DNA from 4 places in the Vreelandella titanicae genome. Region 2 is predicted to be linked to each of the others. Evidence: predicted binding sites of a transcription regulator. Region 2 holds the regulator's gene; each other region holds the start of a gene.

Evidence for each region. The regulator sigma-54, encoded in region 2, starts transcription at its own class of promoters, with help from an activator protein. The targets are predictions, from matches to a motif close to TGGCACNNNNNTTGCTNT.
Region 1: the regulator sigma-54 is predicted to act here: its motif matches at 2,637-2,654, upstream of codB (cytosine permease).
Region 3: the regulator sigma-54 is predicted to act here: its motif matches at 4,385-4,402, upstream of HZS52_RS06290 (urease accessory protein UreD).
Region 4: the regulator sigma-54 is predicted to act here: its motif matches at 2,376-2,393, upstream of HZS52_RS13485 (2,4'-dihydroxyacetophenone dioxygenase family protein).

The regions. Positions count from the first base shown of each region.
Region 1 is NZ_CP059082.1:1,817,334-1,822,935, forward strand. Features, by position in the region: gene codA (cytosine deaminase) at 58-1,311, opposite strand; gene codB (cytosine permease) at 1,328-2,593, opposite strand; gene HZS52_RS08495 (diguanylate cyclase domain-containing protein) at 3,040-4,317, shown strand; gene HZS52_RS08500 (amino acid ABC transporter substrate-binding protein) at 4,322-5,215, shown strand; gene HZS52_RS08505 (amino acid ABC transporter substrate-binding protein) at 5,228-5,602, shown strand, end outside.
Region 2 is NZ_CP059082.1:4,177,704-4,183,305, reverse strand. Features, by position in the region: gene pmbA (metalloprotease PmbA) at 1-849, shown strand, start outside; gene HZS52_RS19365 (HPr family phosphocarrier protein) at 867-1,136, opposite strand; gene rapZ (RNase adapter RapZ) at 1,182-2,114, opposite strand; gene HZS52_RS19355 (PTS sugar transporter subunit IIA) at 2,202-2,672, opposite strand; gene hpf (ribosome hibernation-promoting factor, HPF/YfiA family) at 2,677-2,985, opposite strand; gene HZS52_RS19345 (RNA polymerase factor sigma-54) at 3,083-4,498, opposite strand; gene lptB (LPS export ABC transporter ATP-binding protein) at 4,628-5,377, opposite strand; gene lptA (lipopolysaccharide transport periplasmic protein LptA) at 5,389-5,602, opposite strand, start outside.
Region 3 is NZ_CP059082.1:1,333,583-1,339,184, reverse strand. Features, by position in the region: gene HZS52_RS06315 (urease accessory protein UreF) at 1-216, opposite strand, end outside; gene ureE (urease accessory protein UreE) at 206-733, opposite strand; gene ureC (urease subunit alpha) at 933-2,648, opposite strand; gene HZS52_RS06300 (urease subunit beta) at 2,645-2,965, opposite strand; gene HZS52_RS06295 (urease subunit gamma) at 3,119-3,421, opposite strand; gene HZS52_RS06290 (urease accessory protein UreD) at 3,459-4,343, opposite strand; gene HZS52_RS06285 (diguanylate cyclase) at 4,571-5,602, opposite strand, start outside.
Region 4 is NZ_CP059082.1:2,936,914-2,942,515, forward strand. Features, by position in the region: gene HZS52_RS13475 (BaiN/RdsA family NAD(P)/FAD-dependent oxidoreductase) at 1-222, shown strand, start outside; gene HZS52_RS13480 (sigma-54-dependent Fis family transcriptional regulator) at 407-2,215, opposite strand; gene HZS52_RS13485 (2,4'-dihydroxyacetophenone dioxygenase family protein) at 2,441-2,968, shown strand; gene HZS52_RS13490 (SDR family NAD(P)-dependent oxidoreductase) at 2,977-3,795, shown strand; gene HZS52_RS13495 (alcohol dehydrogenase catalytic domain-containing protein) at 3,795-4,658, shown strand; gene HZS52_RS13500 (hypothetical protein) at 4,704-4,916, shown strand; gene tnpB (IS66 family insertion sequence element accessory protein TnpB) at 4,913-5,269, shown strand; gene tnpC (IS66 family transposase) at 5,315-5,602, shown strand, end outside.

The sequences.
Region 1 (5,602 bases), 2.4 Mb from region 2:
AACATTCGTCGGTAACATTAGACGGTTCAATGACTAATCTAACGTGCCTTTGGTAGATTAGCCAAGCCACTGGGGCGTGGTGATTTTGGCAGGCTCGCGCTGCATGATGATCTCGCCGTGACGTACGGAAAGCAGCACTTCGCCTTGAGTGCGCAGCACACTGTAGTCATCCTCGCCCTCCAACAGGTTGAAGCTGGCGGGTTTGCCGACCGCGATACCATAACGCTCTTCAATATTGAGCGTGCGGGCGCTGTTATCGGTAATTAGTGAAAGCGCCTGGCTGAAGTCCTGATAGCCCATCATTTGGCAGATATGCAGGCCAAAATCCAGCGTTCGCAACAGCTTGCCATTCCCCAAGGAGTACCAGGGATCGAAGATGGAGTCCTCGGCAAAACAGACGTTAATGCCCGCTGCGTTGAGCTCCTTCACACGTGTCACGCCACGCCGCTTGGGGTAAGTGTCAAAGCGCCCCTGCAGGTGAATACTTTCGGTGGGGCAGGAGACAAAGTTAATACCCGAGCGTTTTAGCAGCAGAAACAGCTTGGAGCAGTAAGCGTTGTCGTAGGAGTGCATTGCTGTGGTGTGGCTAGCGGTCACGCGGCTGCCCAAGTCATTAAACAGTGCCTCGCAGGCCAATACTTCGAGAAAGCGCGAGTTGGGGTCGTCAATCTCGTCACAGTGCACATCCACCAGGCGGTCGTACTTGATCGCCAATTCGATCACTCGCTTCATGGAGGCCACGCCCAGCTCACGGGTGTATTCGAAGTGGGGGATGCCGCCCACCACATCGGCGCCGATCTCTAGTGCCTCCTCCATCAGCCGATCGCCGCCTGGGTAAGAGAGCAGGCCATCTTGAGGGAAGGCGACTACCTGAATATCAATTTTATCTTTTAACTCGTCGCGCAAGGCGCACAGGGTTTTAAGCCCAATCAGGCTAGGGTCGCTGGTGTCGGCGTGGGTGCGCACAAACTGAACGCCGTTGCCGATTAGCAGGTTTAGGGTTTTAAGCGCGCGCTCGCGAATATCCGCTTCGGTGAGCATAGGCTTACGCTCGCCCCAGCGCTCAATGCCTTCAAACAGCGTGCCGCTCTGGTTCCAGCTTGGTTCACCGGCGGTGAGGGCGGCGTCCAGATGAATGTGTGGCTCAATAAAAGGCGCACAAACGAGCTTAGCGCCCGCATCGATCTGCCCTTCGCTCGCTGTTTGTGGTGCGTCTTGCACGGTAATTGACGTGAATGTGCCGTTCTCAATCTCAAGTCGGTAAAGCTCAGGGCGCTGGCGTAGGCGGGCGTTGATAATTTGCATGCTCATATAAAAAACTGCTCGCTTATTGTTTGGCAGTGGATGGAAGGCTATCACCCAGCGTAGCGTGATTTAGGCGCAGCAGCACGGCGTAGCTTCCTGCTGCCACTACAACACCTATCAGTGGTGGCAGTAACGGGGAAAAGTAAGCGGCTCCGGCGCCCAGCGCATACGCAGCTAACCCTCGGCGGTTGAAGTCGGGTAGTTGTGCTTTATCCAATGTGGGGTAGCGGCCTTTATGCTTGAGCCAAAAGTCCACCATGATCACCCCGCCCATGGGCGGTATAAAGGTGCCGAGTAACACCAGAAATGGGATGAGTAGGTTATACATGCCGCCTACCGCCAGCACCGTGCCAATCGCCGCGCCGCCCACAGTGACCAGGCGGCGCTTTTCGGTGCGCAGCAAATTACAGCCCGCCACGGCGAAGTTGTAGATAGTGTTGTCCTGGGTTGTCCAGATATTCAGGAACAGCATCAGCACGGCGATGGTGACAAAGCCCTGAGCGATCAATACATCCACGATATCCGCCTGCTGGTAAATCATGGTGCCAAGAGCGCCGGTCAGAACCATTAAGCCGTTACCGACAAAAAAGGCCGCCAGGGTCGCGATCACGGCAATTTTCGGCGTTTTGGCGAAGCGGCTCCAGTTAGTCGCTTGAGTGCCGCCGCTAATAAAGGTACCGATAATCACAGTAATCGCCGCTGCTACGCTCATGCTTTCCGTGGGCGTCTGCTGGCTCAGTCCCGCAAAGCCGCGCACATCCACCAGGCCGGTAAACAGGCTGATGACGATAAATAGCATCATGGCGGGGACGGCAAAGCGCGATAGCCAGTCCATACCTCTGTAGCCAATCATGGCGGTCACGCAGAAACCAAACCCAAATAGCACCATTAAGGGGATTTCCAGCCATTCAGGCATCCCGGTGGTGCGTACTAACACTAGGGCAATCGTGGCAGTGCCCCAGGCGTACCAGCCGATCTGGGTAAAACCGAGAATAAAGTCGGAGAGTTTGCTGCCTTTTTCGCCGAAGCAGAAGCGTCCCATCAGCACCGAATTGAGCCCGCTTTTACAAGCAATATAGGCGAGGGCTGTCGCATACACCCCCAGCAGCAAGTTACCAATCGCTATGATCCATAGCAGTTGGCCAATCGGAAAGGCTTGGCCTAACGTGCCGCCCGCCCACATGGTGGCGGTGAAAAACGTAAACCCAAGCAGTACTGCCGAGGTAGATAGCAGGCCCTTGCGGGCGCTGGTAGGGACTTCACTGAGTGGATAGTCAGAATGATGCATCACGCCCTCCTAATATAAATCAGCGAACCTGTTAGCTATTTATAAAGCAAGAGATATGCCAAAAGGGTATGTCAATAAGAATGATTACGCTTGTCATTTTTTAAGACATGCCCACTCATTTTAATGATACTTTAGTAAATAAAACCTAATTGTTTGTGTACGTTTGCCGAATAAAATAGTGGTCAAAAAAGCTTGTTTGTTAAAAAAATGATCGCTCATTGTGATTACGGCCAGACACGCCCGCTGCAGCTATAGCCATGAAGGAACCGGAGTAGATGCCAGAACCCCAGCATAGGAGTGCTTCACTGCCTGCGGCTAAACTTCCTTGGCATCATACCCTGGTGGGTAAGGTGGTGATGTTTATGCTGATGGGCGTGCTGTTTGCGTATGTAACGGGGGCGCTGTCAGGTTTTTTTATGGTTGAGCGTGGGGCTCGGGAGCAGTGGTTGCGCGAAGCGCAGGTGAATGCCCAGATAGTGAGCGCGACTATTAGGCGTATTTATACGTCCGTGGCGGTTAAGACCGATGGCACGGGTCAAGTCACGCATATCATTTCCCAGCGCCCAATTGGCGATGAAGAGTCGGTTCTGGAAACTGGGTTTAGCCCGATTGATGTATTAGCGTTAGCAAGTGCACAAACACGTAACAACGTATGGCTGTTCACTAAGTCATCAGAAGGTTCTCTCACCGTAGTGGCTGATGCGCTTAACACACCATCAGACTCACCTGCCAACTTGGCGGTAGATACATGGCAAACAAAAGCGGATGCCGTTGATTTTTATGTTGGATTTGCCAGCATTGGCAATGAAGAGCACTTCATTAGTTCGCTGCCCATTGTTACTCCTGATGGTCAACTGTTAGGCGTGCTGGTAGCCACTATAGGCCAGAAAGGTGGGCTGTATCAGATGCGTAATGATCTGATCAGTAAAGCATTTGTAGCGCTACTGGTGGTATTGGTCGCAACAGCCCTGCTAGTCACTGTTTTGATGCGTCAGTTATTTACACCCGTGCCAGTATTAATTAAGTCGCTCACCGAAATCGCTAAAAACCAGACTGCTGACAGCACGCCTTATACCGACCGTAACGATGAAATTGGCCGGATGGCAAAGGCCATAGATGCGCTTCGTAAGAAAGTCATTGAGCGTGAACACTTACTTGAAGTTAAAGACGAAGCGCTGCGCTTTCAGCATCTTGCTCATCATGATGAGCTGACCAAATTGCCCAACCGCGTGCAATTAAATAATGCTTTAAAAACCGCTGTGCACTCACTGCTTCAAGGCGACGTATTTAATGTCATGCTATTTGATCTTGACCATTTTAAAGCAGTTAACGATAGTCTGGGGCACGCGGCGGGTGATGCTTTGCTCGTTGAAGTTAGTCAGCGGGTGCAGGGGCTGCTGACCGACGATGATTTGGTGGCGCGCCTTGGTGGCGATGAGTTTGCCATCATTCAACGCGTTGTGCGTAGTGCCACCAATGAGGCAAAAGTACTGGCAGAAGCAATTGTGTCTGTTCTACGTGAACCGTATCAGTTTAATAACCAGGAAATTAACATTGGAGTGAGTGTTGGCATTGCAACCGCGCCCGCTGATGGCCGCAATAGCCACGATCTGCTGCGTCACGCAGATCTGGCGCTCTATGCGGCCAAGGCGAAAGGGCGCGACCGTTATATGCTCTATGCCGCAGGGATGACAATGGATTCCGGGATCATTGAACAAAGGTAAGCCTATGAAGTGGCTAGTAGCGTTATTAATGACCAGTGCGATGTGGCAAGGTGCCGCTGCTGGTGAGGAGATCGACTCCTCGCCGACATTGTCGCGTATTGCGTCTGCTGGTGAGATTACTATCGGCCATCGTACCAGCGAAGCCCCCTTCTCCTACCTGGTTAACGACCAGCCAACAGGCTATGCGATTGACCTGTGCCTAAACGTCATCGAAGGTCTGGAGGAAACATTGGGCTTAGGTGATCTCAAGGTAAATTATGTGCCGGTAACGCCTGCAAATCGGTTCATATTAGTACGTAATGGTGAAGTGGATATCGAGTGTGGAGTGACCACCAATACCCCTGAACGTCGCCGTCAGGCCGCTTTTTCATACCCTCATTTTCTGACCGCAACGCGCTATGTATCCCTCGCCGAGCAGCATATGGACAGTTTGCAGGATTTGGCGGGCCGCAGCGTGGTATCAACAACGGGCACTATCAATATTGCCCAGCTCAACGAACTCAATCGCACCGAGGGGCTAGCAATATCGGTAATGCTAAGCCGTAATCATGAAGAAGCCTTTGATATGGTGGCTTCAGGACAGGCTTCCGCGTTTGTGATGGATGAGGTTTTGTTAGCAGGTTTGGTTTCGTCTGCCGTTGACCCTGCCGCTTTTCATATTTCTCAAGCAACACTGAGTAGTGCCGAGCCCTATGGCTTAATGATGCCGCCTGATGATCCTGTTTTTGTTGAGCTGGTCAATAAGGAACTGCGTAACATTTATCAGAGTGAAACTATTCACACTCTTTATGAAAAATGGTTTTTGCAGCCTCTCCCTCCCGATAACCGAGTATTGAACTTGCCGCTAGCGCCAGCGCTTGCCGCTATTTTCGCCAATCCTGAGCAGTACATAGAGTAGAGGAGGTGTGTTATGCGCCGAAGTTTATTGCTTGGGTGGTGTAGTTTGCTGGTAATGATGTCTGGTGGAGAAGCAGCACATGCAACGACACCTATCGATTCGCTTGAACGCATAGAAGCAACCGGCGTGTTAAGGGTTGGCTATGGTGATACAGCGCCATTCTCTTATTTAGATAGTCAGGGTAACGTCGTCGGTTACTCTATCGATATTTGCCAACGCTTAGCGAAACAGCTGCAAGTGCAGTTAGGTCTGCCTTCTCTTGAGATAGCCTATGTGTATCGTACACCCAGTAACCGGGTGCAACTGCTCAATAGTGGCGATATCGATATTGAGTGTAATGCCAGTACTAATACACAACAGCGGCGGCAGAGCGCGCAGTTTGCACTT
Region 2 (5,602 bases):
GTGCGCGTTTACGCCAATAGCCACGGCTTTTTAGGTACCCAAAAGGGTAGTAGTCACTCTCTTTCTTGCATGCTGATTGCCCAAGATGCGAGCGGTATGCAGCGTGATTATGACTACACCTCTGCCCGTGACCCCAAGGCGCTGCGTAACCCCGCTGAGGTGGGGCGCGAAGCAGCGGTGCGTACGCTGCGCAGGCTAGGCGCTAAACGGCCGCCAACGGGCACCTTTCCGGTGCTGTTTGACCCATCGTTGGCCAGTGGCTTGATTGGCCACTTGCTTGGTGGGTTAGCCGGTGGTGCGCTTTACCGGCAGGCCTCGTTTTTGTGCGACCGGCTCGGTACACCGTTGTTTCCCGACTGGTTTAGTCTCGAAGAGCGGCCAATGGAGATTGGCGCCACGGCAAGCTCACCGTTTGATGGCGAGGGCGTGCAAACGCGCAATAATCGCTTTATCGATCAGGGACGAATTGCCAGCTATATGCTCTCTTCTTACAGCGCTCGTCGTCTCGATATGCAAACCACGGGCAATGCCGGTGGGGCACGTAACGTGCGTTTAGCAACGCCACTGCAATCACGCGAAAGCCTGCTGCAAGAGATGGGGCGGGGTATTTGGGTGACTGAGTTGATGGGCCAAGGTGTCAACGGTGTGACCGGTGACTATTCCCGCGGTGCAGCAGGTTTTTGGATCGAAAATGGAAAGGTGCAGTACCCGGTCGAAGAGTTCACCATTGCCGGAAACCTGGAGCGGATGTTTGCTGGCTTAGTAGGTATTGGCGATGATACCGATACCCGTGGCAGTGTTCACACGGGTAGCTGGTTGATTGATGCCATGACCGTGGCGGGGGACTAACAAGCACAAGCGGCAGCTTACTGATCCTCCTCAAAGCGGGCGTCGAACAGCGCTTGAATCGCTTCAAGCGCCTGTTCGGCGTCATCGCCTTCGGCGGTGATTCTAAGCTCGGTGCCACAAGGTGCGGCAAGCATCAGCAGTGACATGATATTGGCGGCGTCGGCAGCCTGTTGCTGTTTGTAAACGCGTATTTTTGCCGTGAACTGTTGGCCGCATTTGACCAGTTTTGTCGCCGCGCGAGCGTGTAGCCCGCGTTGATTGGTAAGTGTAAGTATGCGTTCTGGCACCCTGGTTCCTTTTCGCCGAGTGGTGTCATTAATGGATAGACGCGCTTAAGAGGTCTCTGGCCGCTCGTTAGGTGTGGAAGCGCTGACGAGGGGAGCGGCCAATTGTTCGCTTAAGGTGTAGTGCAGGCCCAGTTCGCGGTGGCGAAGTTGAACTTCGCCCATGATAGGAGTCAATTTTTCCGCTAACTTCTCGGCCATATAGACCGAGCGGTGCTGACCACCAGTACAGCCAATCGCGATAGTCATGTAGCTACGTTGGCTATTCTGGTAAGCGGGTAGCCAACGCTCTAGCCAGGCCAAAATGTCGTCGCTCATGTCATCAACAATCGGATAGCTGCTCAAAAAAGCCACGATTTCCGCGTCGCGGCCAGTGAACTGGCGCAGCGTGGGATCCCAGTACGGATTTGGCAGGCAGCGCACATCGAAGACCAGGTCGGCGTCTAACGGTACGCCGCGTTTATACCCAAACGATTCCAGCGTTAGCGTCAGCTTGTCGCGCCGCTGATGGGCTACTTGGTCGGTAATGCGACGGCGTAAATCGTGCACCGATAATCGTGATGTATCGATCAATAGGTCGGCCAGATCGCGAATATCTTCCAGCGTCGTCTCTTCTTTATTGATCGCCTCTTCCAGCGTCATTTCGCTATCGCGGGTCAGCGGATGACGGCGACGCGTTGCTGAGTAACGCTCAAGCAGTATGCGCGCATCGGTGGTCAGGTAAATAACTTGAAAGTCGATTTTACGCTGGCGCAACTCGTCTAATAAAGAGGGCAGGCGCTCCAGAGCTCCCGGCAAGTTGCGGGCATCAATACTCACCGCTAAATGTGCCCGGTCGCCCTGGTCACGCAGTTCATCCACCAACGACCCCAGCAACATAGCTGGGAGGTTATCAATCGCGTAGTAGCCAAGATCTTCCAGCGCTTGCAAGGCGATAGATTTACCTGACCCGGAGCGGCCGCTAATGATCACCAGTTGCATAGAGTCTCTCTTTGCTTTGATCAAGCTGCGTTGAGGGTGGTGAGCGAATAACCTGCTATGATCTGCCCTGAACAGGGTTTCAGGCCCTTAGGCCGCTGATTGCTCGCGAATTTTGGCGGTAATCAGCTCAAGCAGTTCGCGCTGGCTGGCTGCTTTACGCAGTTGCTGGCGCGTGTCCGCATCATTCATGATGGTCGCTACCTGACCCAGTAGTGAGAGATGCGTGTCATCTGCCTCTTCGGGTACCAACAGGACAAACACCAGATCTACCGGGTCGCCGTCGATAGCGTCAAAATCGATCGCTTCAGCCAGTTTTAAAAATCCAGCGATAGGGGCGTTGCAGTGGGGGCTACGCGCATGAGGAATAGCCACGCCGTTACCAATACCCGTACTGCCTAAGCGCTCGCGGCCGATTAAACGGCTAAACACTTCTTGGCTGTCCAGGCTGGGAATATTTTGGGCGATAAAGGTGCTGTAAAACTCCAGCACCCTTTTTTTGCTGCCCCCGGGGACGTCGAACAGAACGCGTTCCGGGGGGAGTATGGTTTCCAACGTCATTGAATTAACGCACACCGGCGCCTTGGGCGCGAGCTTGTGCTTTTTCCTTGTGTTTAACGAGTTGACGGTCGATTTTGTCCGCTAGTGCGTCGATAGCGGCGTACATATCACTGTCTAGGGCTTCCGCATGTAAGTCAGCACCTGCGGCGTGCAGCGTACAGGCGGCCTGCTGGCGCTCTTTCTCCACTGATAAGGTGACTTGCACCGTAGTTATATTGTCGTAATGGCGCTCTACACGCTCAAGCTTTTCGTTGACATAGTCACGCAAGGCGTCAGTCAGTTCTACGTGATGACCAGTGATATTTACTTGCATTGACGTGCTCCTTATCCATCGGACTGTACTTCGATTGTAACCCTTTTTGCCGCGTTGCAAAGCCCTTGTCGAGAGTTTCCCTGAAACGTTAACGCAGTTAGCGCAAACGACGCCGTTCACTGGAAGAGGGAATGCCCATGGCTTCACGGTATTTCGCCACCGTACGACGCGCCACTTGAATTCCTCCTTCGCCTAATAGCGTCACTAAGCGGCTGTCTGAAAGTGGCTTGCCGGGCGGCTCCTCTTGAATCAGTTTCTTGAGTCGTGCCCGGATGGCGGTGCTGGAGTGGCTGTCGCCATCTTGGCCGCTCACCTGGCTTGAGAAAAAGTATTTGAGTTCAAACACACCACGGGGTGTATGGATATATTTTTGCGTCGTTACCCGTGAAATAGTCGACTCGTGCATCTCCACGGCTTCGGCAATGTCGGCCAGTATCAGTGGTTTCATGGCTTCTTCGCCGTGCTCTAAAAAGCCAATCTGGCGGGTAATGATTTCGCGACCAACACGCAGCAGCGTATCGTTTCGGCTAGAAAGGCTCTTGATCAACCAGCGCGCTTCCTGGAGGTGCTCTTTGAGAAACTGGTTGTCATCGCTTTTATCCGCACGCTTAATCAAGCTGGCGTAGTCGGGCTGAATGCGCAGTCGTGGCAGGGCCTCGGGGTTGAGCTCTAAATGCCAGCCTTCATTATCGTGGCGGACGACTAGATCGGGGGTGACATAGCTGTCGTCGGTGTCGCCGTAAGCGCTGCCTGGCCGTGGGTCTAGGCTGCGAATAAGCAGGATGACATCGGCCAGCTGTTCGTCGTCGAGCCCTAGACGGCGTTTCAGCAGGCGCATATCGTCTTTGCCAAGCGCTTCGAGAAACTGCCGCACTAAACGGCGGGCGGGAACCAGCAGTGGCGTATCATCGGGGAGGGCGGCGAGCTGCAGCATCAAGCATTCACGCAAGTCACGGGCAAATATGCCGGTCGGCTCAAACTGCTGGAGCTTGAGTAGAATGGTTTCCACTTCGCGCTGGCTTAGCCCGTCAATGCTCTGGGCACGAAGCCCTTCACGGATGTCGTTGAGCGGCTGGGTCAGGTAGCCGTTGGCGTCTAGCGCGTCGATTAAACTTTCCGCGACAAGCTGCTCGCGAGCGCTAAAATCGGTCATGGCGAGTTGCCACAGCAGGTGGCCATGCAGGCTCTGACCGGCTGCCTGACGCTCAAAGTCGGGGCCTTCGCTGCTGCTGCCCCCCTGGCTTCCCATATCTTGATAGGTATCTGACCAGTCGCTATCTACCGAGAGCTCAGTAGGGATGCTCTCTGACCACTCTTCTTCCTTAGGCTCGCTGACAGCCTGCTCACTAAACTCATCTTCCTGCTCCAGCATGGGATTGGCATCAAGGGCCTGCTGAATTTCTTGACGAAGATCCAGCGTAGAGAGTTGCAGCAGCGCAATGGCCTGCTGCAACTGGGGCGTCATGGTCAGCTGTGTGCCGATACGCAGTTGGAGAGAAGCTTTCATGACCATCTGAGAACCACTCGTTAATCAGAATGCTCCACCCTAGTGCGAGTGAGTGCTTGGCGCAAGTGCAATAAGCATGCCATTGGTAGTAAAGTTGTTTTAAAGCGCTATTTAGGGGCGATTAAGGCAAAAACATTACAGGCGAAAATCGGCACCCAAATACACATCCCTTACTTTTTGGTTGGTGAGAATCGAGGCGGGTGAGCCACTGGCGATAATTTGCCCATCGCCGACGATATAGGCGATGTCGCAAATATCTAGTGTTTCACGCACGTTGTGATCGGTGATCAGCACGCCGATATGGCGCTGTTTCAGTGCACGAATGATGGTTTTAATCTCACCTACCGAGATGGGGTCAACGCCCGCAAAAGGCTCATCGAGCAGAATAAAAGCGGGCTCTGTGGCTAGCGAGCGGGCTATTTCTACACGCCTGCGCTCGCCGCCCGAAAGGCTCATGCCCAGGTTGTCGCGAATATGGGTAATATGGAAGTCTTCGAGTAGCGCTTCCAGACGCTGCTCGCGGTCGCTGCGGTTAAGCTCTTTGCGGGTCTCGAGTATCGCCATAATATTCTCGGCAACCGAGAGTTTGCGGAAAATAGACGCCTCTTGAGGTAGGTAGCCAATCCCCGCGGCTGCGCGCTCGTGCATGGGGGCGCGCGTTAAATCCACATCGTCGATACCCACCTTGCCAGCGTCGGATTTGACCAGCCCAACAATCATATAAAATGAGGTGGTTTTGCCCGCGCCGTTGGGGCCCAAAAGGCCAACGACACTGCCTTGGGAGATCTCCAGATTGATGTCTTTGACCACTCGGCGGCGTTTGTAGCTTTTAGCCAGGTGGTGGGCATAAAGGGTTTTGATCGGCGCAGTGTCAGCAGTGGCCACAGCTAAGCTCCCTATTGTTCAGGCTGAAGGGTCATGCGTATGCGCTGGGGCTCGCTGCCGTCAACGTCAGAGCGCGCTTGAATCACTTCTCGGTCAATAAAATACTCAAGGCGACCGCCGCTAAAGGTGTCCTCTTTCTGGGTCAGTTCGGCTTGGTCGATCAGCTCTACGCGACGCTCGGCGACGTGATAAATAATCCGCCGCGCCCAGCCTTCCGTGGGGCCA
Region 3 (5,602 bases), 2.4 Mb from region 2:
TGGCAGTTCGCAGCGGGTTAAGCCATCTTCCAGCACACCGTTTAGCCACTCGGCGAGGCTGGCTTCATCGCGCACCCAGTCCAGCTCAAAGGCGCTTTCCAGACCTTGGGAAAAGGCAAAGGCGCCGATGGGTAACGCTGGGCTCACCAACTGCATCAGCCCTAGCAGCGCTAGCTCATCACTTTGGCTTTCTAGCGCAGTGAGTTCAGTGGGCATGGTGGTGCTCATGCGAGTGGTCATGATCGTGGTCGTGTGAATGACCGTGCGAATGACCATGTGAATGTCCGCCACCTACTTGGTTATAAGCACCCGGCTCCGGGTCGAACGTTGCGTTGTGGTGCTCTAGTTCGGCACCTAACAGCTCGGCGAGCTCTTCCAACACGTGATCCGGCGGAAAGCGCACCCAGCCGCCCTCTTCATCTTCACCCAGCGCCAGCTGTACGTGGCGATTGCCAAGATGGTAGGCCAGCCGTGCCAGCGGTAAGCCAGCACTCACTCGCGCGGTAACCACCGGTTCTACCGCGGCGCAGACACGCACCACTTCGCCGCTTTCGGCTTTTAGACCTTCGCCGCTGCGCAGCACCGGGCCGCGATCAAGAAACAACCCCAACTCGCGCCCGCTATCGCTTTGGGCTTTTAAGCGCCCGCGAATACGTAATTCAAAGGGCAGCGTGAGCGTATCGCTAGCGGCGCTCTCCTCCACTGGCCCTAAACGTTCTATCAGTTTTAGCATGACTAGCGTCCTTTCTCGCTCAGTGCGGCTGTGCCGGGGGTAGGTCGTAGAGAGGGTCTTTTGCCATGGCCGGAAAATGTTCCATACATTTCCGGCATTTCCTCCATCCATGGAGGGCAGATGGCAAAAGTAGCGTACACGGACGTATTCACAGCGCCCTCTCGTAGGCCTACCCCCGGCGCCCCGGATAATCGCTCAATCAAAACAAGTGATACCGCTGAGCCAGCGGCAGTTCGGTGGCGGGCTCGCAGGTTAAAATTTCGCCATCGCAGCGCACTTCGTAGGTTTGCGGGTCGACGGTGAGTTCTGGGCAGGCATCATTCAGCTTCATATCCTGCTTGCGCACCTGGCGCACGTTTTTGCACGCCGCGAGTTCGCTATTTAGCCCCAGTGTCTCTTTGATGCCCGCATCCAGCGCGGCCTGGCTGACAAAGCTGAGCCGGGTTTGGCTGGCCGCACGGCCAAAAGCGCCGAACATATAGCGGTAATGCACCGGCTGCGGGGTGGGAATCGAGGCATTAGGATCGCCCATGGGCGCCGCTGCAATCATGCCGCCTTTGATCATCATCGCCGGCTTCACGCCAAAGAAGGCCGGTTTCCACAGCACCAGATCCGCCAGCTTACCGACTTCGATGGAGCCGACTTCATGGGCGATACCGTGGGTGATCGCAGGGTTAATGGTGTACTTGGCGATATAGCGCTTGGCGCGCAGGTTATCGGCCCCCAGGGCCTCATCTTCCGGCAGCAGGCCGCGCTGCACCTTCATTTTGTGGGCGGTTTGCCAGGTGCGGCAGACCACCTCACCGACCCGCCCCATGGCCTGGGAGTCAGAGGCGATCATCGAGATCACGCCCAAGTCGTGGAGGATATCCTCGGCGGCGATGGTTTCCCGGCGAATGCGTGAGTCGGCGAAGGCCACGTCTTCGGGGATATTGGGATCCAGGTGGTGGCACACCATCAGCATATCGAGGTGTTCGTCGATGGTGTTGACGGTGTAGGGCCGCGTTGGGTTAGTGGATGACGGCAGTACATAGGCTTTCGAGCAGGCGGTGAGGATATCCGGGGCGTGGCCGCCGCCCGCGCCTTCGGTGTGGTAGGTGTGAATGCAGCGCTCTTTGAACGCGGCCAGGGTGTCTTCCACAAAGCCCGATTCGTTTAGGGTGTCGGTGTGGATCGCCACTTGCACATCGTAGGCATCCGCCACGTTGAGGCAGTTGTTGATTGAGGCAGGTGTAGTGCCCCAATCTTCGTGCAATTTGAGCCCCATGGCGCCTGCTTGGAGCTGGAGCTCCAGGGACTCGGGCAGGCTGGCGTTGCCCTTGCCCAGAAAGCCGATATTCATGGGCATATCGTCGACCGCCTGGAGCATTTTGCCGATGTGCCATGCGCCGGGAGTACAGGTGGTAGCGTTGGTGCCAGTCGCCGGGCCGGTGCCGCCGCCCAGCATGGTGGTCACGCCGCTCATCAGCGCTTCTTCGACCTGCTGAGGGCAGATAAAGTGGATATGGGAATCAATGCCGCCCGCGGTCAGGATCTTCCCTTCGCCGGAGATGATTTCGGTGCCGGGGCCAATGACGATTTCAACATCAGGCTGTACGTCAGGGTTGCCCGCTTTTCCAATCGCGGCGATGCGGCCATTTTGAATGCCCACGTCGGCTTTGACGATACCCCACCAATCCAGAATCAGCGCGTTAGTAATCACGGTATCCATCACCGTGTCGTCGGCGCGCTGGCTTTGGCCCATGCCGTCGCGGATAACTTTGCCGCCGCCGAATTTCACTTCATCGCCGTAGTGGGTAGCATCCTGTTCGACTTCAATCCACAGCTCGGTATCGCCCAGACGCACGCGGTCACCCACCGTGGGGCCATACATATCGGCATAGGCTTGCCGACTGATCTTGTTAACCGGTTTCATTGTTTACCTCCGTCGAGCGCGCCCATGACATCGCCGCGAAAACCGTAAATTTCGCGCTTGCCCACAAAGGGAATCAACGTGACTTCGCGGGTCTGGCCAGGCTCAAAGCGAATCGCCGTGCCTGCGGCCACGTCCAGACGAAAGCCTCGGGTTTTATCGCGATTAAACACCAGCGCCGGGTTGGCTTCGGCAAAGTGGTAATGGGAGCCGATCTGGATCGGGCGGTCGCCGGTATTGGCCACCTCGACGCTAATCCGCTCACGTCCCGCGCACAGCTCGATATCACCTTCTTTTAACTTGTACTCACCGGGAATCATTTGGTTGCTCCTTTGTTTTTTTGTGAGGTGTTAGGCGAGAGGTGTGAGGTGTAAAGAGAGAGGTATGAGGGGTGCGTAACCCACTACTACTCACCCCTAACTATTCACTCCTCACCCCTCACAATCCACCCCTCACTCCTCACAATTAACCCCTCACACAATTGGCGTATGGACAGTGACCAGCTTGGTGCCGTCGGGGAAAGTGGCTTCCACCTGCACTTCGTCGACCATCTCGGCGACACCATCCATCACATCCTCACGGCTAAGGATCTCGCGGCCATAGCTCATTAAGTCCGCCACACTGCGGCCATCCCGGGCGCCTTCCATAATCTCGAAGCTGATCAGCGCTACTGCTTCCGGGTAATTGAGTTTTAAACCACGCGCCTTGCGGCGCTCCGCCAATTGGGCGGCTGAGAACAGCAGCAGCTTGTCTTTGTCTCTTGGGGTTAATTCCATGGAATGTGTCTCCAGCAGTGCATCGCAGTGATGCTAATTAGGTTAGCCAAATTCGTGGTGTATGTGCTTCACGCTCGATCCAGCGGGGGCGCAGCAGTTGCCAAGCCTGTTCGCATAACGCCCAGGCTTCGTTACGCGAGTTGCCTAAATAGCGCAGCAGCAGAACACCGTGGCGGACGGTGACCGCCCAGCGCGGGTTATCCGGCAGCGCTTCACGCAAGGCTTCAATGGCAGCAGGCGCGTCGGCAATCCCCACTGCCCAGAGCGTGGCCTGCACCGTGGCTCCGCCCTGACCCCATCGCCCGGCAAAGCGAGGGTGTAGTGGGTCTAGCGGTTGGCGCTCTAGCCACAGCGGTTTGCCATCTAGGGTTAAGCGGAAGTGCTGCTCAATGCGTCCGGAAACATAGGGTAAGTCGCTGGCCGGGCGGCCCAGCGCCATCACTTCCCAGCCCAGGCAACGGGCGCTGCCGTGAAGATCAATTTGGGTGCGCTGCTCGCCCTTGGAACCATCAAAGGCAATGGTCTCCTGGGGCAGCCATTCAAGTGTCGCGTCATCTTCAACGCTCAACCGGGTATGCTGCGTCCAGGCTACGCCCTGGCTGTCGGCTTTATAGAGTTTATTGGCAGCCGGGGTCGTCAGCAGCGCATGGGCACCGCTCTCTACATGGGCACTAATGGTAAGCGCATCGCCGCTGACTAAACCGCCCGGCGGGTGTAGCACATAGACATGGCAAGCCTCACCACTCCCTTCCGGGTAGAAGGGGCGCTGCACCCGCAGTGGCCCCTGATGGCGCGCCTGCACCATGCGCGTGGCGCCGTCGCGATGGGCGAAGGTGAGCGCTAACGAAGCCGCCCAATGGCGGCCTGCATCGAAGCGGTGGCCAGAGGCAATGTGTGGTTTGGCGAGTTCGCACAGGATCATGGGTTGCTACCGCTTCCTTTTCACTAAGCCTTTGACATAGGTAAGCAATTAATGCGCCAAAATGGTGAAAAGCCCTGCTGTGCGGTCAATGGTAGGGATGAACGGCGGTGACTGGCAGTGCTACGCATCTAGGCGCACCAAAACAGCACCACATCAGACCTCAAATGCACCAAATAAATGCACTCACTACTTGCTTAGTGCTCAGCCTACACTCACTCTTCACACCATTACTGCACAACGACCCGGTCACGCCCGCCGCGCTTCGCTTCATAAAGGGCCTGATCAGCACGCTGCAGGGAGTGGTGATAGTCTGGGTGACCATCGTGAAGCGTTACACCCACGCTAATCGTCACGTTAAGCAGCGTATCGGCACCGGCGAGCATCGGCTCCTTAGCCACCGATTGGCGTAAACGCTCAGCAAATAACCGGCTGCCGTCATGGTCAGTATTGACCAGCACAATCAAAAACTCCTCGCCGCCCATGCGAAACACGTAATCACCCCCACGGGTGGAGCGATCAAGGATGCTCGCCACCTGCTGCAGCACGTTGTCGCCGGCGTCGTGCCCATGGGTATCGTTGATCGATTTGAAGTGATCGATATCTACCATCAACAGCGCAAAGCAGTGCTCCGAGTGGCGGGCAATGTCTATTTCGCGACTAAGCACCACTGACAAAAACTTGCGGTTGAGCAACCGGGTTAAGCTGTCGCGCCCTGCATCCAAACCGGAGGCGCGCTCTAATACATTGTCGAGCAGCATCAACACCGTACGGGCGGCATCACGAATCTCGCCCAGCGCCTTAAGTCGCTGGCTAGCATCTTCATGCATCAGCACTTCCAGCCACTCACGATCCACTTGCTGAATATGGCGTGAAATAGTGGCAATCTCCGGCACGCCCTCGAACGCATGGCACGCTTTATGGAAGTACCACAGACCAAAATCGGAATTGGATAACCGCGGCAGCGTGGCGATATCCTGCTGGGCAGCTATGGCAAACATCAGCGCATTCTCCCAATTCAACAACGCCGAACGCTGGCGTTCACGCTCGTCGCCAATGCTCTGGGTGAGTGAAAACAGCTTGTACGCCTCTTCAGTGCGCGCATTACGGTCACTGGCCACCGAGTAGGCGTGGCTCATGATTTCCATGGCCATATCAATATGGTCGGAGACGTACACCGAGGCATCCCCCGGCGATAGCGGGCTTTTGAACGTGGCGTTGATCTGTTGATAAAACACCTGCTTAAGCTGCCGCGCTCCACT
Region 4 (5,602 bases), 1.2 Mb from region 2:
AACGCTTGGCAACTGAAACCAGCAGGAACAGAAGGTTGGCGTACCGCAGAGGTAACCATGGGCGGGGTCAATACCGACGCGATTTCGTCCAAAACCTTTGAGGTTAAAGGCTTACCACAGTTGCGCTTTATCGGAGAAGTATTAGATGTAACGGGAGAGCTAGGCGGGTATAACTTTCAGTGGGCGTGGGCGAGTGGCGTAGCCTGCGGGCAGGCTGTTTAATAAGCTGATCAAAGATTTGCAAGTGCCGTAAACCGATACACTGGCTGTATTAAGCCTCTTGTGTTTTGGCGATGGGTTCAAGTTTAGGGGCTGTTGACGTTTCGCTTATGGCAGCGCTGAAAAGTCAACAGAGCCTAGGGCAATGCTGCCAAGAGGTCGGCTGGTAGGTCGATCAGGCGCTTCCTTACAAGTGCCGAAACAGACTAGGATCTAATCCAGCTTTTTGAATTCGATAGGCTAGCTTAGCTCTCGTTACGCCTAGTTCTCTGGCGGCCTTCGACACGTTGCCATCTGTTTTATAAAGTGCATTTGACAAAATTTCTGCCTCACTTCTCCGGTGACATTTAGCGCTCTTCTGCGTATCGTCAAGCTTACCCCGGCCCAATAGATCAGGCCCACTTGTGCCAGCCTCCAGTTCCCCTGTGGGATCAATATTGAGACCTGACTGACCAGGGGGGTTGAGTTTTGTGGCAAAGCCAACGTCATCAAACATATGAAACACATTGAGCGATTCAGAATCTAGCGCGTTAATCACGCCACGTTCTATTAAATTCTGCAGCTCGCGAATATTTCCAGGGTAACTATAGTCTAAAAGTGCTTCACTAGCCTTTCGGGTGAGTCCTGGAATATTTTTTTTATAAACGTTTGAGTAGCGGTATAAAAAATGTTCGATCAATAAGGGGATATCATCCTGGCGTTCTCTAAGAGGGGGAAGGCGAATAGGAAAAACATTTAAGCGGTAATAAAGATCCTCTCTGAATAGTCCATTCTGCACTTCCTTGAAAAGATCTTTATTTGAGGCGGCAACAACCCTGACGTTAACTTGGATAGGGTGTGCTCCACCGACTCTTTCTATTTCGCCATTCTGCAGGGTGCGCAGAAGCTTACCTTGTGCCTCATAACTTAATGATGGAATTTCATCAAGAAATAGTGTGCCCCCATTGGCTCGTTCGAACCGACCCGGTCGACTTTTTTCTGCACCTGTAAACGCACCTTTCTCTACGCCAAACAGCTCTGCCTCAACCAATGTGTCAGGGATTGCAGCACAGTTAAGGGCGATAAAGGGGCCGTTTGCCAAGTTGCTTTTGCGGTGAAGCTCGTTAGCAAACAAGTCTTTCCCAACACCGGATTCTCCATTGAACAGTACCGTGGCTGGCGTTGGCGCGACTCTTTCGATCTTCTGCAAAGCAATACTGACGGCTGCTGAAATACCCACGATCTTTTGGGTATCTATTTTCTCACGGATAGAGGCAGGAGATGACGCTGTCGTCACGCCAGGGGTTTGTCGAGACGACTTACGCGCTCTAGGCGCAAGGTATTCTCCTGGAGTGAGCCAGCTAAGGTCATGGGTACTGCCTATTTCTTGGTTTGTCATCTCACCTACGATTCGGCAGAAAGAGCCGCCGCAGCCAGCACACTCCAACTCACGATATATCACTCGCTTACCGTAGAAAGCACTGGCGTAGCCGCTGGCATAACCTAGCTGCATCCAGCAAACCGGTTCACGTGATAGGCCGTACGCATTTATATGTTCGGCGGCCTCGATTGAACCATGCCAAAGGAACTCGGCATTGAAAATACCGTTCGGGATGTCGTGGTCGCGTCGTACCGTTTCGACTTTAACCATCCCCATGACTGCATGTAACCGCTCCCCCGCGGTCAACGCACCAGCTTCATCGTTTAGTGGCCAATGTTTTCGTACAAAAGCTGCGTCGGCAGATCCAGCTGAAAAACCTACGCGCATCAGCAAGCTGCATGCTCTAGAAAAGCCTAGTGATTCAATGATTTCCCTGCGCAACACACCAAATGCATTAGCCCCAAGTAGCACCATGCGGCGATCATCGAACCAAATTTTTCCATCGTTAGGGGTAAGGCGCAGCCTCTCTGTCAAATCACGTAAAGTGGGTGGGTCTCCATCATCAAGGCCTATCTTACAAGAACTCGCTTGATTGGGTTGCGTTGTCATTTTCGAAAGCATCATTTTTTTTGTCATGTCTTTCTCATTTTTTTATTAAAAATATTAAATTAATTAAATACTGGCGAGTCTTGTTCAATCCTTCAGTTGTACTTTAGTCGTGTCTAGTCTCTTAACTTCCTTTGAATAATAAGAATTTTACTTGATTTTTTATACTAAGGTCTAGGTTTTGAGTAGTTGGCATAGCAATTGCTGAATAGTTCTCTGTAATACATCGTTTCCATAAATAAAGTGAGAACAATAATGGCTAATGCACCCGCTAGTAATGCTTATCGTATCGTAGAAGTTCCTGAACCAATGAAGGCAATGCAAGACCGATTTGGGCGTGAGGGAAGCTATGTAGGGCTCTCTGAGGTAGAAAGCCCATGGGTTCCTTTTGGTGATAATGCAGCTATACGGCATCTGGCCTTTGATGTAAGAAATAATGTTTATTGCAATATTTTATGGATTAAAAGCCCTGGTGTGATTGGTACCCATAAGCACCGAGGAATGGTATGGGCTGTAGGAATGGAGGGATCTTTCCGATATTTGGAATACGACTGGGTTTGCGGGCCTGGAGAGTTTATAACGGAAATGCCCGGACAGGCTCACACGTTAGTGACCGACGATGCTAATGGAATGAAAGCTCTATTTTGGATGCAGGGAGCTAACGAGTTCTTCGATGAGAAGGGGGAGTGGGCAGAAACGCTGGATGTTTTCTGGTTCATCAATCACTACGTCACTTACTGTGAAGAACACAATATCCCCATCAATGAGCAGTTATTTCTATGAGGTGGGGTATGCGTGTATTAGAGCAATTCAGCGTAGAAGGGCGTTCAGCCCTGATCACGGGGGGAGCCTCAGGTTTAGGACTTGCCTATGCCGAAGCGTTGGCAGAAAACGGCGCTAACGTGACACTAGCGGATATAAACATCGACGCAGCCGAATGTGAGGCACAAAGGCTCCGTGACGAAGGCTGCAAGGTTCATGCTGTCCAGCTAGATGTCGCTGATCGAATGCAGACCAGTCGAGCCTTCGAAGAACATGTCCGCCAGTTTGGCAACTTGGATATTGTTTTTGCTAATGCGGGGATCGATCCTGGGGCAGGGTTTTGGAACCCTTCAGGAGGGCGAAATAGAGATGGTCAGATTGACGTTTTAGATCCAGCCCGCTGGGATAGAACAATTTCTATTAATCTGACGGGGGTCTTTAATACTCTGCGAGTGGCAGCTAAATACATGAAGCCACGGCGTCGAGGATCAATTGTTGTCACGTCCTCCAATGCTGCCTTTATTACAGAGCCTGTGGTCGGGCTTGCTTACATGCCTGCAAAAGCGGGAGTGTCCCATTTAGTACGTCAAGTTGCCTTAGAGTTGGCAGAGTTCCGGATCCGGGTCAACACTATCGCGCCCGGCGGTTTCGTAACCAACATTGGTGGTGGCTGGTTGAAAGACGAAGCAGTTCGCCAGGCCTGGAACGCCAAGGTACCTCTAGGGGAAATCGCTGATCCTGAACAGATCAAGGCACTGGCGCTATACCTAGCCTCTGACGCCTCTTCCTATATGACCGGTGCTCAATTGGTTATTGACGGAGGCACTTCTCTTGGGAGGGTGGGCTGATGCGTGCTGCCGTCTTTCAGGGGTTACACCAGCCTTTAGATGTTTGCGAACTTCCAGACCCTACACCAGGAGACGATGAGGTTGTCATCCAGGTGAAACGATGTGGAATTTGTGGCTCCGATCTCCATATGACTGAGGATCCCATTTTCGGCATTTGTCCTGGCGATGTGCTGGGTCACGAATATGCAGGCGAGATAGTCGCTTTAGGTCGAAAAGTCAGTGATGTATCTATAGGAGATCTTGTATCCGTTATACCTTTCCGAAGTTGCGGTTATTGCGCTGCATGCCGTTCTGGGAATCCTGCTTGGTGTCTAGATATGGCGTTGGAGGGAGGGGGATATGGTGAATATGCCGTCACCGCTGCGCGCCAGTGCGTACCTCTTCCTCTCAATGCAAGCATGGACGACGGTGCAATTGTAGAGCCTTTAGCCGTTGCTCTCCATGGTCTCCAGCTATCCGGCATGAAACCTGGTGACCGTGTCCTCATCCTTGGTGCTGGGCCTATCGGGTTAGCTGTCGCTTTTTGGGCGCGCCGCTTTGGCGCTCAGACGGTTGTCATACAGGATATTACCCGATACCAAGAACAACGTGCCTATGACATGGGGGCGACCGGTTTTGTTTGTGATCCATATCAACCCATTAAAGCTGCAGAGCGGTCACTTGGAGGTTCAGCAGACATAGTATTCGAGTGTGCGGGCGTTCCTGGTCTCATTGCGCAAGCCATTGAGCAGGTTCGCACGCACGGTACGATTCTGCTTCTTGGTTTATGCACTAAGCCTGACAGCTTTATACCCTTTAGTGCTTTATCAAAGGAAATACGCCTTCAAAGTAAGCGCTCCATAAACCCCATCTACCCAAGCTAACGCGTGCTGATCACACTGACGATCTCTTTGGTTTTGGAGATCGTCATGAGCTGTGAACTTAACCCCACCCAGGCCTTTTGGCTTGGCCATCTTTACTGTGCCTCAGCGTTGAGCATACCGTTAAGTGATTACGCCGACTCACAGGCGTTACCCCTCACTGACCTGCTGACATGGGAGAAGCGCTTAAGCGTGCAAGGCTTGCCGGTACCACCACGCTGCCGTCCTGCCCGCTTTTTGTCGGTGGAGGTGGTGACATGATCCGTCCCGGCACCGATCTGACGGTGTACCTGTGCCGGGATCCCGTGGACATGCGTAAACAAATCGATGGCTTGGCCTTGCTGGTTCAGGAGGCCATGGACTTGAATCCGTTCGATCTGGCGCTCTTTGTGTTCGGCAATCGCCAACGCGATAAAGTGAAGCTGCTGTTCTGGGAACGTAACGGCTTTGTGGTGTGGTACAAGCGCTTGGAGCGCGAACGATTTAAATGGCCCACGCACCTGGAAGGCGACACGGTGACACTGACCGGCCAGGAACTAAATTGGCTGTTGGACGGGGTTAACTTGAAGGCCATGCAACCCCATAAAGCGTTGGATTTTCAGCAGGTTGGTTAGCTTTTTTGCTCCCGCTTCAGTGGCGTTTTTGATAGACTAGGCGATATGAAAAACGCCGATTCCTCCTCGCCAACGGTCTCCCAGCTTGAGCGCAAGCTAGCCGCTGCCGACGCTGAAAATGCGCGGCTGTTGGCGTTGATGGAGAAAAAGGAAGCCCAGTGGGAAGCCACCAAGCAATCGCTGTTTGAACAGTTCCGGTTGGCCCTGGAGCGCCAGTTCGGCCCTTCCACTGAGAAGTATCAGGTGGATCAGAAAGACTTGCTGATCAACGAAGCCGAAGTGGCGGTTGACGAGGAAGACGGCGCCACCGAGGCGACAGATAACGATGTCGTG